2 regions of the Halomonas sp. MS1 genome follow, and region 2 is predicted to be linked to the other one. Evidence: predicted binding sites of a transcription regulator. Region 2 holds the regulator's gene; the other holds the start of a gene.

Region 1 (8,168 bases), 950 kb from region 2:
ACAAAATTGCCCGCGTGGTGATTCTGGCGGTGATTATTGAGTTTTTCCGCGCCGTGGTGGATATCCGTTTCACAACGCCACTGGAAGCCATCTACCTCGCGCTTTCAGTGCTGGCGCTGGCCGCAGCGCTTTATCTGATGAGCCTAGGGCATAAGGGGGAGTGAGACGAATCGTCGTACTTTCTCTTAAGAGAGCGATTCAATGCCCACCAAGGGTAAATTACGCAAACATAACCAATCACTGCTAGGCTAGAGATGTTATTTCAAGGTGTTGCTTTCTTTGAAGCAAGCCTTTAAACGCAAAAGCAAGGAGTGCCGTTATGCGTAACATTATCTATATTATTGGTCTAATCGTTGTTGTGCTGTTTATTCTATCGCTGCTTGGACTGCGCTAAGCACACCGCGCCAATAGAAAAGCGCCCGCAGCCCTTTTTTTCAAGGGCCTGCGGGCGCTTTGTATTTAAAACGCTGTATTTAGAACGTCGTATTTAGAACGTGCAGAGCAAAGCAAACGCGATTACGCGCAGTCGGCAGCTCCCTGGCCAAACATATCAAACATTAGCTCCCGTCCCATAGACGTCAGTACGAAGCGGTCGTAATCATTAAATTCAGCGGCACCGCTCTCTTCAAGCACCCGTTGGCATGTTTTCCAACTAGGGCAATGCCCCTTCAAATGAGCCAACTCGCGTCGGGCAAGGCCACGCTGCGGCAAGGTAATGGTTTCGAGTACATGGCCGTTATCGTAAAGCAGCTCGGCAACGGTAGAAAGGCAGTGGCGTAGGCTGCGCTGCACATGATAAGCGGCAGACGCTACGCTGGATGCGGGTTGTGACACCTCGGAAGGCATAAGTCGTTCTCCTGCAAATAGCCCTAAAATGGGCTTGTTGCAGTGCATTATAAAGCAATGCGGGTATTAGACCAAGGTCTATGATGGATTGATGTCAAAGCAACCGCCGACCTTTTTCTGACATATTTCTGTCATCTAGATAATTCAACATGTGGGCCGCTAGGGGAAAAGCAAAAAGTATTAATTAAAATTGATGGTGTTATGCCTTTTTAGCTTTATGTAAGCGTCATTCTTTACAATTCATTACTTTTTAGTACGTAAAAAAAGCCAAATAGGCTCAAGTCTAAGCTTTAATGGTCGATAGTATTAAATATAAATCACATTCTTACGTATGAGCAGCGCCAGCGTGTTGGGCGTTATTTAAAAAAAGGGCAGTAACTTATGGCTTCCATTTCATCACTCGGTATTGGCTCAGGGCTCGACCTCAACGGCTTGCTGGATCAACTGCAAGATGCTGAGCGAGGGAAACTGAAGCCTATAGAGCGTCAACTGGAAACCCAGCAGACCAAGATTTCTGCTTATGGTCAGCTGCAAAGTGCGCTCTCCAAATTTCAAACTGCCTCCGCTGAGTTAAACGACAGTGCGCTTTACGAAAGCCTTTCCACGAATGTGGGAGGCGATGCCATTACTGCCACGGCAGACGGCGAAGCGCAGCCCGGTAGTTATAACGTCACCGTTGATACACTCGCTACCCGTGGCACGCTGGCCTCTGAAGGAGTTGCCGAACTGGACGCGCCGCTAACGACCACTGAGCAAACGTTAACCTTCACATTCGGTGATGGGGCCAGTAAAGAGGTCACCATCGGTGCGAATAGCAGCCTGGAAGATATTCGCGATGCGATTAACGCTAGTGAGGATTCAGGCGTTAACGCCACCATTGTGAACGACGGCACCAACTACCGGCTGGCGCTTAGTTCCAGTGAAACCGGTGCGGATGCCTCTATTAGCGGCTTTAGCTTTTCAGGCACCGAGCCCTTCGCTGCGGACACCGATAACACCCTTCAAGCAGGCACTAATGCTGCGTTGACGGTGAATGGCATTGCCATTACCAGCCCTACCAATCAGGTGGAAGGGGCGATTCAAGGCGTGACGCTTAATCTTCAAGAAGAGGGCGATAGCACCGTGGCAGTCGAGCAGAATACACGCGCTGTTCGTGAAGCAATTACGGGCTTTGTCGATGCCTATAACGAGCTTAAGGGCACCATCGGCGAGCTGACCAGTTACAATGCGGAAACCGGCGTGGCAGGCGAGCTGAACGGCGATAGTACGGTGCGCACGGTGGAGTCACGCATGCGCAGCATATTAAGTGGCGGTATCGAAGGTGAGTTCTCGATGCTTAGTGATATTGGTATTTCACTACAGCGGGACGGCACGCTTTCTATTGATGAAAGCGAGCTGGATAACGCCATTGTCAATAACCAGAATGCGCTGTCGGTGTTCTTCGCTGGTGACGCCGACGATTCAGGTATGGCAGGCCAGCTAAACCAGGGCCTAGACCAGTTATTAGGTACGAACGGGGCTGTGAAAGGCGCTATTACCGGGGCGGAAAATCGTGTGGAATCCCTTGTAGAGCGCTACACCCGAACAGAACAAACCATTGAGCGGACCATCTCCCGCTACCGTACCCAGTTCGGCCAGTTGGATAGCATGCTTGCCCAGATGGACCAAACCAGCGACTATCTAACCCAGCAGTTTGATGCCCTCGACGCTCAGCTTGGGCGTAAATAGTCGCTAAAGTAATTGGGTGGTTGTTGAACGCCTACGCTAACGCCTGCTTCCTGCAGGCGTTTTCATTAGAAAATTCCCATTTCTAGTAAAAAAGTATGAAAAGCGGCGAAAGCGCGAAAAGGCGCTAAAGTTGTACGCTTTTCTGCCGATAGCAGTGCTGTTAAATAAACGGGCGTGCGCATGCGTGCCTGGGTCTTATGGTTTAGCCTTTTGCACTGAGGAATACCCCCGCATGGCGACGATAACCTCTCTTGGCGTTGGTTCTAACCTTGATCTCAGTGGTTTGCTTGATCAGCTTCAAGCGGCTGAGCGGGGCAAGCTCGCGCCAATTACGCTTCAAAAGAAACAGCAGCAGGCGAAAATTTCTGCTTTCGGTCAACTTCAAACGTCGCTGAACTCGTTTCAAGATGCGGTCGCCAAAATCAACGACCCCAAGCTCTACCAAAGCCTTTCCGCCAATGTGCGTGGCGATGCCATTAAAGCGACTGCCGCCGCAGATGCGCTGCCGGGCAGCTACCGGGTAGAGGTCAGCCAATTGGCCACCTCTGGCACGCTGGCCTCAAACCGCGTGGGAGAGCGGGACGCCGCCCTAGATCTACAAGGGGCGACCGCGCTGCAACTGACCTTTGGCGATGGCGAGAGCGTCGAGATCAACATCGTAGAAGGCAGTAGCCTTGCGGATATTCGTGATGCCATTAACGCTGATAAAGAAGCTGGTGTTAACGCCACGATTATCAACGATGGCACCGGCTATCGGCTGGAACTTAGTTCTAAAACGACCGGTGCAGACGCCTCTATTGAAAACTTTAGTTTTGTTGGTGCCGGTGGCACCGTAGTGCCTGGCCCCTTTGCTGAAGGTGCGGCAACAAAGCGCCCAGGGGAAAATGCTGCGCTTACAGTTAATGGCATTGCGATTAGTAGTGCGGAAAACAGTATTGAAGGCGCGATTCAAGGCGTAACGCTAAATCTTACTGAGCTTGATATCGTGGACGGCGAAACAGCTTCCAGCACCATTAATATTGAGCGCGATACGCTAAAGCAGCGCGAAGCGATTAATGGCTTTGTAAAAGCGTTTAATGACTTAAAAGGCACCATTGGCAAACTCACTCGCTTTACCGGTGATAGCGAAACCGCTGGCGAGCTAGTGGGCGACAACACCGTGCGTACCATCGAATCCCGGCTGCGCAGTGTATTAACCGGCGGGGTAGAAGGCGGTGAGTTGTCGACCCTTAACCAGCTAGGCATCACTCTGCAACGAGATGGCAAGCTCAAGGTCGATGAAGAGACGTTAGATGACTTGGTCGCCAATAACCCCCAGGCCCTCAATGACTTTTTTGCCGGTGAAAACGAGGGCGACGGCATGGCGGGTAGGCTAAACACCACTATCGAACAGATGCTGGGCAATAACGGGGTGGTCAAACTGGCGATTAGTGGCGCGGAAAATCGTGTTAAAAGCTTGGACGACCGTTTCGAGCGTATGGAAAAAACCATTGAAGGCACCATCTCTCGCTACCGCACCCAGTTCGGCCAACTGGATGCGATGATTGCCCAGATGAATAGCATGAGTTCCTACCTCACCCAGCAGTTTGATGCCCTGGATAATCAGTTAGGCCGCAAGAAATAACCTTAACGCTTCGGTTGAGTAGCCACAGATAAGTAGTGCGGTGTAACGAGCGAAGCGAGGCACCCGCAATGGGCGGCGCAAGCCGCCCATTTGTTGCTCTAGTAAAAGTAAGCCTCTCACCCTACAGTTACCAAACATTACATCTTTTTTTACTAATCACCCTAAAGATTCCCCCCGCCGTGCCGTTAATTCTAATAACGGCGCACAAAGTGGCCGAATAGCAGGCCTTCCGGCCAGTGTTCATGCAAGGAGAATCACACCATGTCAGTGATCAATACCAACATTACCTCCATGATTGGCCAGTCCAACCTGTCCAAATCACAAAATGCCCTGACCACGTCTATGGAGCGTCTGAGCTCTGGTCTGCGTATCAACAGCGCTAAAGACGACGCAGCTGGCCAAGCCATCGCCAACCGTATGACCAGTCAGATCACCGGTTTGTCTCAAGCACAGCGTAACGCTAACGATGGTATCTCCGTTGCACAGACTGCTGAAGGCGCCCTGAACCAGGTTAATGATAACTTGCAGCGTGTTCGTGAGTTGACCGTACAGGCACAAAACGGCACCAACAGCCAGGATGATTTGCAATCCATCCAGGACGAAATCAATCAGCGTCTTACCGAGATTGACCGTATTTCAGAACAGACTGACTTTAACGGCGTTAAAGTATTGTCCGAAGATCAGAGCCTGTCTATTCAAGTAGGTGCCAACGACGGTGAGTCTATCGACGTTGTCCTGGAAAAAATCACTTCTGACACACTAAATTTAACCAGCTTCAATGTAAACGGCCCGGGTGAGAATCTTGGCGCAGCTGTCGCTGCAGATTATGAAGCTGCCTACGGTCAGGGTACTGGTGTAACCACCAATACTGTTAACGACTTCTCTGCCGATTTGGCTACAAACTTAGGTGTTAGTGCCGCCGGTGTAGACAGTGCTGCAACTGCTCAAGTTGATGATAATGGTAATTGGTACGTTGACGTTACCATTACTGCTCAAAATAACGCTGAAGCAAAAGCACTTGGTTTACAGGGCATCGAAGCGACTTCCGGCACTGCGGTAACCTTCCAAGTGGCACTTGATCCCTCAGAAGCCGCTGTCGCTACTGGTAATACCACTGCTGCCTATACTGTTACTGGCACAGACTTGGGTGCAAAAGACCTGCTAAGTTCTGCGTCCACTAACCCGATGGAAAAGCTTGATGCGGCTCTTAAACAGGTCGATGAGCTGCGCTCGGGCTTGGGTGCCGTTCAGAACCGCTTTGATTCTGCGATTACCAACTTGCAGACTAACGAAACCAACCTTTCTGCTGCTCGGTCACGTATCGAAGATGCTGACTATGCAACAGAAGTAGCTAACATGACCCGTGCACAGATTCTGCAGCAGGCGGGTACCTCTGTACTAGCACAGGCTAACCAGATTCCGCAGAACGTACTTTCACTGCTGGGCTAAGCCATCGTACTACTTATCCGTACTTGCGGATTACCTACAGGCCTCCTTTATGGAGGCCTGTCTTGTTTTGCGGCTGGAATGAACTCAGTTAACAAGTATATTCAGCGCTTTTCGTACCTTTGGAGGGAAGGGGCATCAGATATGATGTCATGTATAGCTTAACCGCCTTCAGGATGTTCTCTACCATGTCGAATAAAAAGCCCTATCGCTCATCAAATAATGCTCGCCAGCGCACTTTGGATACGAGAGGAACAACGCAAGCATTGAAGAAAGCCAGAGCGCTAACGGAGCGTCAGCCAAAAAATATTTCTGCGTGGAAGCAGCTCAGTGCAGAACTCTCAGAAGCAGGGCATCTACAAGAAGCGCTTGAGGCATTAAATAGCGCAGTTTCTTTACAACCAAATGATGCCGAAGTGCTAGCGCTACAGGGGCGAATGACGCATCAATTGGGCGACCCTGATCGCGGGTTGGCGTATTTACAAGCGGCTATCGAGTTACGCCCTAATTATGCTAAAGCACAACACTATATGGGCTACATCTATTATACCCAGGCACGTTTTGATGAAGCGCTACAGCATGCCGAAATAGCCTGCGAGTTAATGCCCGACGATGTGGATATGCTTAACACATTGGGCAATATTTTGATGCAGAAGTTTGAGTATGGTCGAGCAAGAGATGCGCTTGAAAAAGCTGCAAAATTAGCACCCAATAATTATTTGTCCTGGAATAATCTGGGTAATGTTTATAATGCTATTGGAGATCTTGATAAAGGACTTGAAAGTTACGGTAAAGCGCATCGAGTTAATCCCCATGCGCCGGGCCCTTTTTCCAATATCATTACTACATATCACTACCACCCTGATAAGACAGGTGAGGAGATTACAGCGCTATGTAAGCAGTGGGAAAGTAAATTTTTATCAAGTGTTACCACGCTTTCTTATGCTAGTCACAATAATTCTAAAAAACGCCTTAGAGTTGGATTGATTTCAGATGGTTTTCGTGGGCATCCTGTTGGAAGAATGATTACTTCGGCATTAGAATGTGTTCCAAAAGACCAGATGGAGTTTTATTTTTATAGTACGAACCATGCTTCTGATGGTATTACCGAAAGGCTGAAATCAGTAGCTACACAATGGATGAGCGTGCAGCCCTTAAAGGATCAGCAGGTAGCTGAGCAGATTGTACATGATGGCATTGATATTCTGATTGATTTAGCTGGTCATAATGCAGGTAACAGAATATTGGCAGTAAGTATGCGCCCAGCTCCGATACAGGTAAAGTGGGTGGGCGGGTTGATTAACACTACAGGCTTGTCGGCCATTGATTATTTGATCAGTGATAGTATTGAGACACCTATAAGTGTAGATGAAGCATATGTCGAAAAAATAATACGCTTACCTGATGACTATATTTGCTATGTACCTCCAAATGGATATGAGCCAGATGTGGAGCCATTGCCTGCGTTTAAGAATGGTTTTGTAACATTGGGTTGTTTTAATAATGCTAATAAATTAAATGATGTAGTGTTGGAACAGTGGTCTAGTATAATGAAGGCGCTGCCTGGCTCTAAGCTATTGCTAAAAAGCATGCAGTATAAAAGTGAAGAGCGCTGTCGAAAAGTTAAAGAAACAATGGAAATGTTTGGTATTGAGAGTGATCGATTGCTTATTGAAGGGCCTTCATCGCACGCTGAGCTTTTAAATGCGTATAATAAAGTTGATATTTCCTTAGACCCTTGGCCTTACTCTGGTGGACTGACCACTTGTGAATCATTTCTTATGGGAGTTCCAGTCGTTTCTTTCCCGGGGCCGACCTTTGCAGGACGCCACAGTGCTACCCATTTGATCAATGCGGGTATGCCAGAACTTGTAGTGAACTCTTGGCAAGAGTATCGAGAAAGAGTTTTGGAGCTTGCATCTGACTTAGATAGCCTTGCCACTATCAGGCAGCACCTTCGTCAAGTTTTAATAGAGTCACCCGTATGCAATGCGCCTCGCTTTGCAAAACATTTTACTAATGCAATGCGTGCCATTTGGCAACGCCACTGTGAAGGAAAGCAGCCTGCCGCTTTAACGTTCGATAAAACTGGGCAGGCGCAGTTTGCGGATGAAGAAACACCCGTTGATGTTGTCTATGCAGAAAGCATGGGGTCTGAGGCGGCTGGGTTTAAATGGTCGCTATCTAGCAAGATTATAGCGCTGGATAATGGGGCAAGATTAGTTGTTGAGAAAGGCATTGATACCCTTAGACAACTAAATTCATTTGGCATAGTGACCTTCGATCCAGCAAGCCAAGTAACAAATTCCGAGCGGTTTGAGGGCAGCAATGATGTGCAAGTCTTTACCCATGCTGTTTTAGGCGATGGCTATCAAGCAACGCTTTATTCGTGCTTAGATCCAACAATGAGCAGCACCTTGGAACCGCTGCCCATCGGAGAGCAACACGGGGTTAGCCCATCGGGTACTAATGTGCTTGCCAAGCTGCCGATCAATACTATTGCGTTAGATGCCATCGAAGGGCT
Region 2 (8,168 bases):
TGGCGTTAACGTTAGGCAGTGAGCGGCACTTTCGCGCCGTGGAAACTCATAGCTATTCGGATGCCACCTTGAGTTTGAACGCAACCCAAGGTGTTTGCGACTTACCATGGCTGGAAATGCGGGTCACGCTGGCTGAACAGCAAGGTGAAAGTCGCGCGGTTAACTTAGTGCCTACCAGGATCCGGGTGGATGATACGCCTATCATTGATACCATGGCCGAGTTTATTACCGAGCGTGGCGATGATGGGTTTTATGCGCACTTCTACCTAAGCGACCTGCAAACATTAATGGCGCAAATGAGCCAGGGAGAGCAGCTGTTTATTGGTTTCGATCAACAGGATAGCGACCCTTGGTATATGACCTTTAGTCTTGACGGTGCTGATGATGCCATAGCGAGAATACAGCGCTTATGCGACCGCGCCGATGACCAATGATAGCGCGTGTCACTGCACGCTTTTTTCAGCGATTTCAACGCGGTTACGCCCATTATGTTTAGCTCGGTACATCGCAGCATCGGCCCGGGCGATGATAGTCTTGCAGCTATCATCGGGCTGCCATACTGCGACACCGATGCTGACCGTTATCGGTTGGCCCAAGCCCTTCACCTGCAGTGTTGCCACTAGCCCACGTAATCGTTCAGCAAGCCCTTCGGCGGCTTCCATACTGGAGTGGGTCGCCAATACCACAAACTCTTCCCCTCCCCAGCGCCCCAAATGATCACAGCCCCGCAGTGAACTTTCCACCATGCGTGCTAGCGAAATCAGCACATCATCGCCCACGCTATGGCCGAGGGTGTCATTGATCTGTTTAAAATGGTCGACGTCAAATAACAACAGTGCGAAAGCCGCCCCATAGCGTTTTGCTGCGACCAGCTCTGCATCAATAGCCTGCTCGATGCGGTAGCGGTTCCACACCTGAGTGAGCGGGTCAAAATGTGCCAACTGCTCTAACCGCTGATTCGCTTCTGCCAGCGCTTTACGCTCGCGCTCCAGATGCATATTGAGCGTGCTGATCTCATAAGCAGAAATGGCCAGCGTTAAATCTTCTCCTAAATCTATCGCGGCTAGCCGCTCAACCCGTTGCCAGGCTTCGCTTTTTCCTGTGACCTCCTCGCACCACGCGTCAGAAGGCGACATCATCATAGGTGGCAGGGATGCTGAAGAGGGCTGCATCGCCCAGTAGAGCGTTTCCACTTGCTCAGGACGAAAAAACATCAGCCAGCCGCGCTGAGCAGGATCGGTAGGCAGCGGCACGGCGAGTACTCCACTCTGCTCTAGCATGTCTAAAGAGCATGTTAGCGGCTCCTTGGCTGTCTCTTGGGTACACCATGGCCCACTATGGATATGGGATTTTTCAATCCGCGTGACCAACTGGCCGATCGTTTCCGGCTTGGGCGTATTGCCTGATTGATAGATACTGCCTTTCACCCATAACGCAACGCCATTGGCACGAAAGAGCGACTTCCATGTCTCGGCATGCTCCGCAAACAGCTGATAAGGCCCCTGAGGCTTTAAGCGATTATTACTTGAAAGCACCAGGCTATCTTGTACGCGCTGCAAATAGCGCGCCTCTTGGCGAGCTCTCAGCAGTAACAGCCGCTGCGTAGCCATTTGCACCAAGGTGCGTACCGCATCTCGTACGGGCGGCGCTACGGGGTAAGGCGCTGCCGAGTGGCAGAATAGCAGCCCCCAAAGGCCGGTATCTCCCTGCATGGCCACGCTTAATGCGCCGCGCACGCCAAGTCGCTGTAAGTACTGTTGACGCTCAGGGGCCGGAGCACGCAAGAAGCTGTCACTTACATCTACCACCACGCTCGCTGGCAGTAAGTGCTCGTAGGGTGCTGCGACATCTTGGATCAGCCGCACCGGATGGCGCTCATAGGCGCGCCGTAGTGCAATGGGGAAGTCTTTGGCGGGAAAGCGTTGCCCTAACAAGGCAGGCAAACGAACCGCCGCTAATTCGACACTCGACTGAGCGCGCCCTTTAGCTAACGACTCGGCTACGATCAAACCATGCCAGTCACTATCGAAATGGCATACAGACACCCGGTCATGCCCGGTTAATTCTTGTACCGACATCACTAGGTAATCAAGTAGCTCTTCTTGATGGGTCGCTTCCGCTAAGCGCATCAGGCGTTCGTTCACCGTGCCAAGCAGACGCTGCTTACCGAGGGAATGAAGGGGTTCTATCTCAACTAACACATGCGCACCGGCACGGTAAGCATGTAACTGGAAACGGTTTGATCGAGCGGGACACTTAAAGGTGAGAGGCCCCGGCAAACGCTGCTGACCTTGTAGCTCATAGCGTACGCGCTGGCTTAAGCGCTTGCCTAGAACGCTGGAGAGCGTTGCGAGACGCCCTTCAGGAAGGCTTACTCTCAGCAATTCAACAAAGTTGCTACTAAATGCCTGTATGCGCCGACAGTCAGCATCGAGCACCAGTAATGCACCGAACGACTGTAGTAGCGAGTGATGCTTCGACACAGAGATGGCCTCAAGAAATCTCTTTACCCCTCAGTCTGCTGCCTTAGCAACAGTTCAACGCGCCGGTTGGCGGATCTACCTTCCGGCGTTGCGTTACTTTCCATGGGTTGGGTATCGGCGTAACCGACTGCCCGCATACGTGAAATAGCAACTCCCTGGCGCTCAAGATACTGGACCACCGCAATGGCGCGCCCTACCGAGAGATCCCAATTTGAGGGGAAGCGAGAGGTAGCAATGGGAACATTATCCGTATGCCCTTCTACTGAAATTTGCCCCTCAAAGGATGCTAACACTGCCAGAAGGCTTTCTAACACATCTTGCCCCTGGGGCGTTAGTACGGCATCACCGCTAGGGAAAAGCAAGCTGTCGTCGATGCGCAGCGTAACACCTTCTTCACCTTGAGAGACACTAACCCCGGGGATATTAAGCTCAGTCATTCGCGGCTTGAGCCCGCTGTGCCGGGGATGGATACCGGTTGCTAAGCTGGCCAACGGCAGCGAGGTGATAGCACTTACAGAATGCACTCTATCGCGGTCAAAGGCTTCCCCTCCCCCGGCGGCGTCAACGCAAGCAGTAAGACAAACAGCGTGATTAACAGCGTTAATACGTCTAAATAGCTCGTTAGCCACCCTTCATCGCCCTCCCCCGGCACAGTGGGCAATTCCAACGCGTGCCGTGAATCACGATCTAGCATGGCGCTACCCTTTTGCCGCAGAACTAACCGTTGGCCGCGGTTTTACAGCGGCATCGCGGATCTCGTCATGATAGTTAGCAACGAAGGAATTGAGCGTTTCTTCAATAAAAGAAGGCAGCCGCCGTTTGGTAATTAACGAAATGCCTTCCAGCACCATGTTCATGGTGATAAGGCGTTCTTCCGTGCGCCGCTCCAGCTTGACGGCAATCGGTTTGAACACCAAGTTGGCGAGCAGAATACCGTAGAACGTTGTCAGCAGAGCCACCGCCATGCGCGGGCCAATAACGTCAAGATCGCCTGCATCCATCACTTCCAGCATATTGACCAAGCCCACCAAAGTACCGATCATGCCAAACGCGGGCGCGTAGGTGGCCATGGTACGAAATATCTGCGCCTCAGCATGCTCCCGTGCTTTTAATCGTGCGATGCGCCAGCGCAGCATATCGAAAATTTCGTCCTCTTTCGTGTTAGCAATCACCAGTTGAATCCCGGTGCGCAAAAAGGGGTTACGAGTGTGCTCTAGCTCCTTCTCAACCGCCCTGACATCGCCTTTAAACCACAAGCGCGCCATGGAAACCAGTTCGTTGATATCATCACGCACATAGGTATTTTCACGCCGAAACACCAATCCCACCAGGCGCACCACGCGTAGCACTTCTTTCAGCGGATAACTAATGAAGGTAGCCGCCAAGGTGCCCGTTACCACAATGGCTAGCCCCGGCAAGTTAATAAAGCTTTCTGGCGACTCTGCAGTAAAAAACAGCACGCTTACCAGCAACAGCATGCTGGCAAAAATACCGATCAGCGTAGATGGGTTCATCAACGGCTCCTCGCCGGTTAGTCGTGATTAATAGTGGCGTTAGGTGGTGTCATATAAGCGAGCGCGAAGCCTGCTAATCGCTTGGCTGTGAAGCTGGGAGACTCGGGATTCGGTCACACCCAGCACCGCCCCGACTTCTTTAAGGTTCAGCTCTTCTTGGTAATACAACGCCATCAGTAGCTTTTCACGCTCAGGTAAGGCGTCAATCGCGTCAATTAACGACTGGCGTTGCTGTTTATCTAACAACTGATCGAAGGGCAGGTTAGTGGCTTCCTCCGTTGCGGACTCGGCCCCTTCGGCCACCAGTTCTTCGAAGGGCAGCAACTGGCCACTGTTCGTATCATTGAGCAATTGCTGATACTCACTAAGCGGCATATCCAGGTCACGCGCGATCTCACCCTCTTCCGGCGGGCGCCCTAACTGCTGTTCAAGGCGACGCACCGCATCATCCACGGCTCTGGCAGAGCGGCGTACACTACGCGGCAACCAGTCACGTGTGCGCAGCTCATCCATCATGGCACCGCGAATACGCTGACTTGCAAACGTGGCGAACGTTGCTCCCTGGGTCGCATCAAAACGCCCTAGCGCTTCTAATAAGCCCACCATGCCAGCTTGAATAAGATCATCCAACTCAATACTTGCGGGTAGTCTTACCTGCAGCGTTAAGGCCTGACGTCTTACCAGTGGCATGTATTGGGTTAACAGCTCGCTCTGTTTAATCCTGCCTTGTGCTGTATACATCCTCGTGCCTCACGGCTGAACTCTGTTCACTGGTAATTCACAATCACTTGCAGTTCCTGCACCCGTACCGGGCGCTGGCCCGGCGTCAACGCAAAACGAAAGTGCAGCGGCCCACTGACCTGTTTTCCGGCTAACGCAGTGGTTGAACCTCGCATAGCAGTTAAAGGAACACACTGCTCAGGGTGGCATAGCCACGCATTAACCGGCGCATTAACCGGCATTTGAAAACGCCAATGAATACGCTCTATCGCAGCATGCTCTACCTGCGCCCCTGCTGGCGGCTGAATGGGCTGGCTGCTGACAGCTCGGTCACTCATCGCGACCAGTACGCTGGGCACCTCACTACTCCAACTGCCCGTCGCGGCATAAGCACTCATGGTGATGACGCTTAGCGCCACCATCAACACCCTTTTGAGCAGCCTGTCAGCTTTGCAGGTATCGACCTTGAAGTCAGCGAGCATCGACATTGTTATTCCTTATCGGGGCGCTTGATAGCCGCTGTTAAAGCACGGCTACATAGCGTCAGGCTAGCTGTCATCGCGCCAGCAGTAAAAGCTCTATATCCAAGTAATAGCTGGCTGCTTCGCGCAGGTTATCGAGTAGACCTCGGCGCGGCAAATCTGGCTCGTGCAGCGCTAACAGCTGCCTAGGGCCACCGTTTTCCTGCATTTGCCGCAACGAGCGGTACATCTGGGCGAAAGCATCGGCATCGCTATTAATCCATAGTGCCCAACGCGGAAAGCGCGCTTTCAGTTGGCTAAGATTAGCGGCATCCGCATTGACGATGTGAATATCCCAATCATCCGGGTCGCCAGCCCAACGTCGCCCCAGCACTGACCATTGGGCTAGGCGCCCTTTTACTCTTGCCACCTGCTGATCGCCACCGTTAGGCATACCGATCACGATAAGCGGCTTCTGCGGCACCGAGGGCGATGCGCTGGTTTGCGCTTGGGCAGCAGTTGGCGGCACCGTTAAAGAATCGGTCATAGCGGTCAGTGGTTCAGCCGCAAGTTCGTCTCCCGTGGGATCACTCTCAACTGACTCTGCTTGGCGCTGCTGGCGCTGTAAATCTGCCCACTTGCGCAGGCCCGCTGCCTGATCCGGGGCGCTCATGCCAGCCCCTCACGGCTAACGCTGCTGAGTTGGCGAATGGCGTCACGGGCCATAAACGCGTGAACAAGCGCATCTAGCATCGCTGTGTCGCGCCGCTTACGCGTGGTGCCCAACAACCTTAACAAATCGGAGCGCAGTGCTATCGCAGCGTCATCATTGGCGATATCTAAGTGTCCCGCTGCAGCAGCGACACCGCTGGCCATCAATAAGCGAACCTCCGAGCTTACTTCGCCATCATCCGCATCTTTCAACTGCTGCCAAGCGCGCTTGGTTAGGCTAGACACCCCTTCGCTTTGCAACTGGATAACTAGAAGCGAACGCACATCCGCACCTAATCGGGCAGGCGTTAACCAGTAGCGACGCGCGATGCGTTTGCCATTTTCTGGATCGCGAACTTCACCAACCCATGCCAACAGCGGAGTACCAGCGGCGTCCTCGACAGCAATATGGGTGTGCCATAGCTGCACCGTTTGACCACGAAAACGTAGATCAGTGTGATGTGTGAGCGGGCTATCTGTGAACAGCTGACGCTGGGCATAACGCTTGCCCTGACAGTATACCCGTTGAGTGGCAGCTACTTGCGTGATCCAGGTCAAGTGTTGGGCTTCTAGCCACGCTAACGTGGCGGGGTCGGGAAACACGGGGAGCAGATGTACGGCGGCCCCCATCGTTTCGCCCTGGTGCAGCAGCCGTGATTGCCAGCCTGCGGGCTGACGGTGCTGTAGGCTGGTTAGCGCTAGCCAACCGCCATCGGCGTCTAATCCAAGATCGGGCATCGACCAGTCACAGCCCCGCTCATTACGGCGGGGAGACCATGCCATGCCCAGTCCCTTATCCGCGCAGGGCTCGCTAGCCAGTAGTGCATCCAAGCGTTTATCTTGCAGCACGCCCGGTAAGGAGGCGATATCCCATACCGACTCTAGCGCTGAAAACCCAACAATCCTTTCACGCAGCCGCGTCAGCACAGAGCTGAGGCGGCGCCCTTGCCCCAGCACGTCCCGCGACCAGCGCGGCAGACTCACCGAGTGAGGCTGCGCAGCGGAGGGCGAAGATCGCTCTTCACGCCCCCTCCCCAATGGGGTATTAAGCGCTTGATCGATCAGCGCAGCAGGGTCCGCAACCGCCATATCTTCTGGAACACGTTGCCCGTACGAACCAAACAACACGCGCAAGCCATGGCGTATGACAATATCTAGCACGGGGGCTAACCGGCCAGCTTCGTCCTGCTTGGTAATAATGCAATCATCTAACTCAGCGCCAGCCGCCCGTGCGGCTTGGCGATAGCGCAACACGACCTCTTCTAATGTTTCAGGCTGGCTAGCTGCATTCAACAGCAGCACTAAGCGCACGGACGCTTGCCCACCCTGCAAATGGGCAATTTGCTCAATCACACGCTGGTCACGCTGGCTCATACCGACGGTGTCGATAATCACCCACTGTTTACCTTGCAGTCGTCCGACCAGCTCATCAATCGGCTGCTCGGCGTCTAAGGCATACATGGGGGTATCCAGCAGGCGGGCGTAAATTCGTAGCTGCTCGTGGGCACCAATACGAAAGCTATCGGTGGTGACAAGGGCCACAGGTCGCGTACCGTGGCGCATCACGAAACGAGCTGCTAGCTTCGCAGTGGTGGTGGTTTTCCCCACCCCCGTAGGCCCCACCAGCGCGACAATTCCCGCTTGATCGAAAAAACCGGTTTCTTCTTTCAGTACCGGTAACCGCGCCATTAGCTGCCCACGAAGCCACTCGATTGCAAGCGCGCTATCGGCATCCGGCTGAGCCAATGACGTCGGCAGCGCCGCCAGCACCTCGTCGCTTAGCTCCTCGCTGAAACCAACGCTAAGCAGCTGTTGGCGCAAACGAAAGATTGGGTCGTCAGTGGTGGCAGAGACGGGCACATCGGCAGCTGGCTGCCGCTGGGCAAGCAGCTCCCGCATTTCCTGCATCTCGCGCAGCAAGCGTTCACTCATTGCCTGCAGCGGATCGGAATCTTGCGCTGAAAAGGCGATTTGGGGAGCTGGGGTAGGTGGAGGTGGCGACGTAGGGGAAGGTTCAAAATGATCGACCGCTTCATCCGCCATTGCCAATATTTCAACCCCATCCTCGGTACGGCGATTGGCGACAATTAAAGCGTCATCACCTAATGTTTCGCGCACTTGGCGCATCACATCGCGGCTGTTTGCTCCAACAAATCGTCTCACGCTCATGCTTTACCTGCGCCTCTTTGTGATGGTTTGGTAACGAGTGTTCTGCGTCAATCTCACGCCCGTCCTCCTACTACCGTAGTGACTCGTAACGTACGGTCATCCGGTATTTC

The links. The regulator FliA, encoded in region 2, starts transcription of late flagellar genes. The targets are predictions, from matches to a motif close to CTAAAGTTNNNNNNNNNNCNGCCGATA.
Region 1: the regulator FliA is predicted to act here: its motif matches at 2,699-2,725, upstream of fliD (flagellar filament capping protein FliD).

What each region holds. Positions count from the first base shown of each region.
Region 1 covers NZ_CP098926.1:783,418-791,585, reverse strand. Annotated here, with positions in the region: gene NF683_RS03665 (YqhA family protein) at 1-164, shown strand, start outside; gene NF683_RS03660 (hypothetical protein) at 517-846, opposite strand; gene fliD (flagellar filament capping protein FliD) at 1,228-2,574, shown strand; gene fliD (flagellar filament capping protein FliD) at 2,807-4,198, shown strand; gene NF683_RS03645 (FliC/FljB family flagellin) at 4,460-5,647, shown strand; gene NF683_RS03640 (FkbM family methyltransferase) at 5,833-8,168, shown strand, end outside.
Region 2 covers NZ_CP098926.1:1,732,295-1,740,462, reverse strand. Annotated here, with positions in the region: gene NF683_RS07810 (hypothetical protein) at 1-434, shown strand, start outside; gene NF683_RS07805 (sensor domain-containing diguanylate cyclase) at 444-2,483, opposite strand; partial or broken gene NF683_RS07800 (OmpA/MotB family protein) at 2,507-3,177, opposite strand; gene NF683_RS07795 (motility protein A) at 3,182-3,997, opposite strand; gene NF683_RS07790 (RNA polymerase sigma factor FliA) at 4,037-4,738, opposite strand; gene NF683_RS07785 (flagellar protein FlhE) at 4,765-5,205, opposite strand; gene NF683_RS07780 (hypothetical protein) at 5,273-5,851, opposite strand; gene flhF (flagellar biosynthesis protein FlhF) at 5,848-8,058, opposite strand; gene flhA (flagellar biosynthesis protein FlhA) at 8,112-8,168, opposite strand, start outside.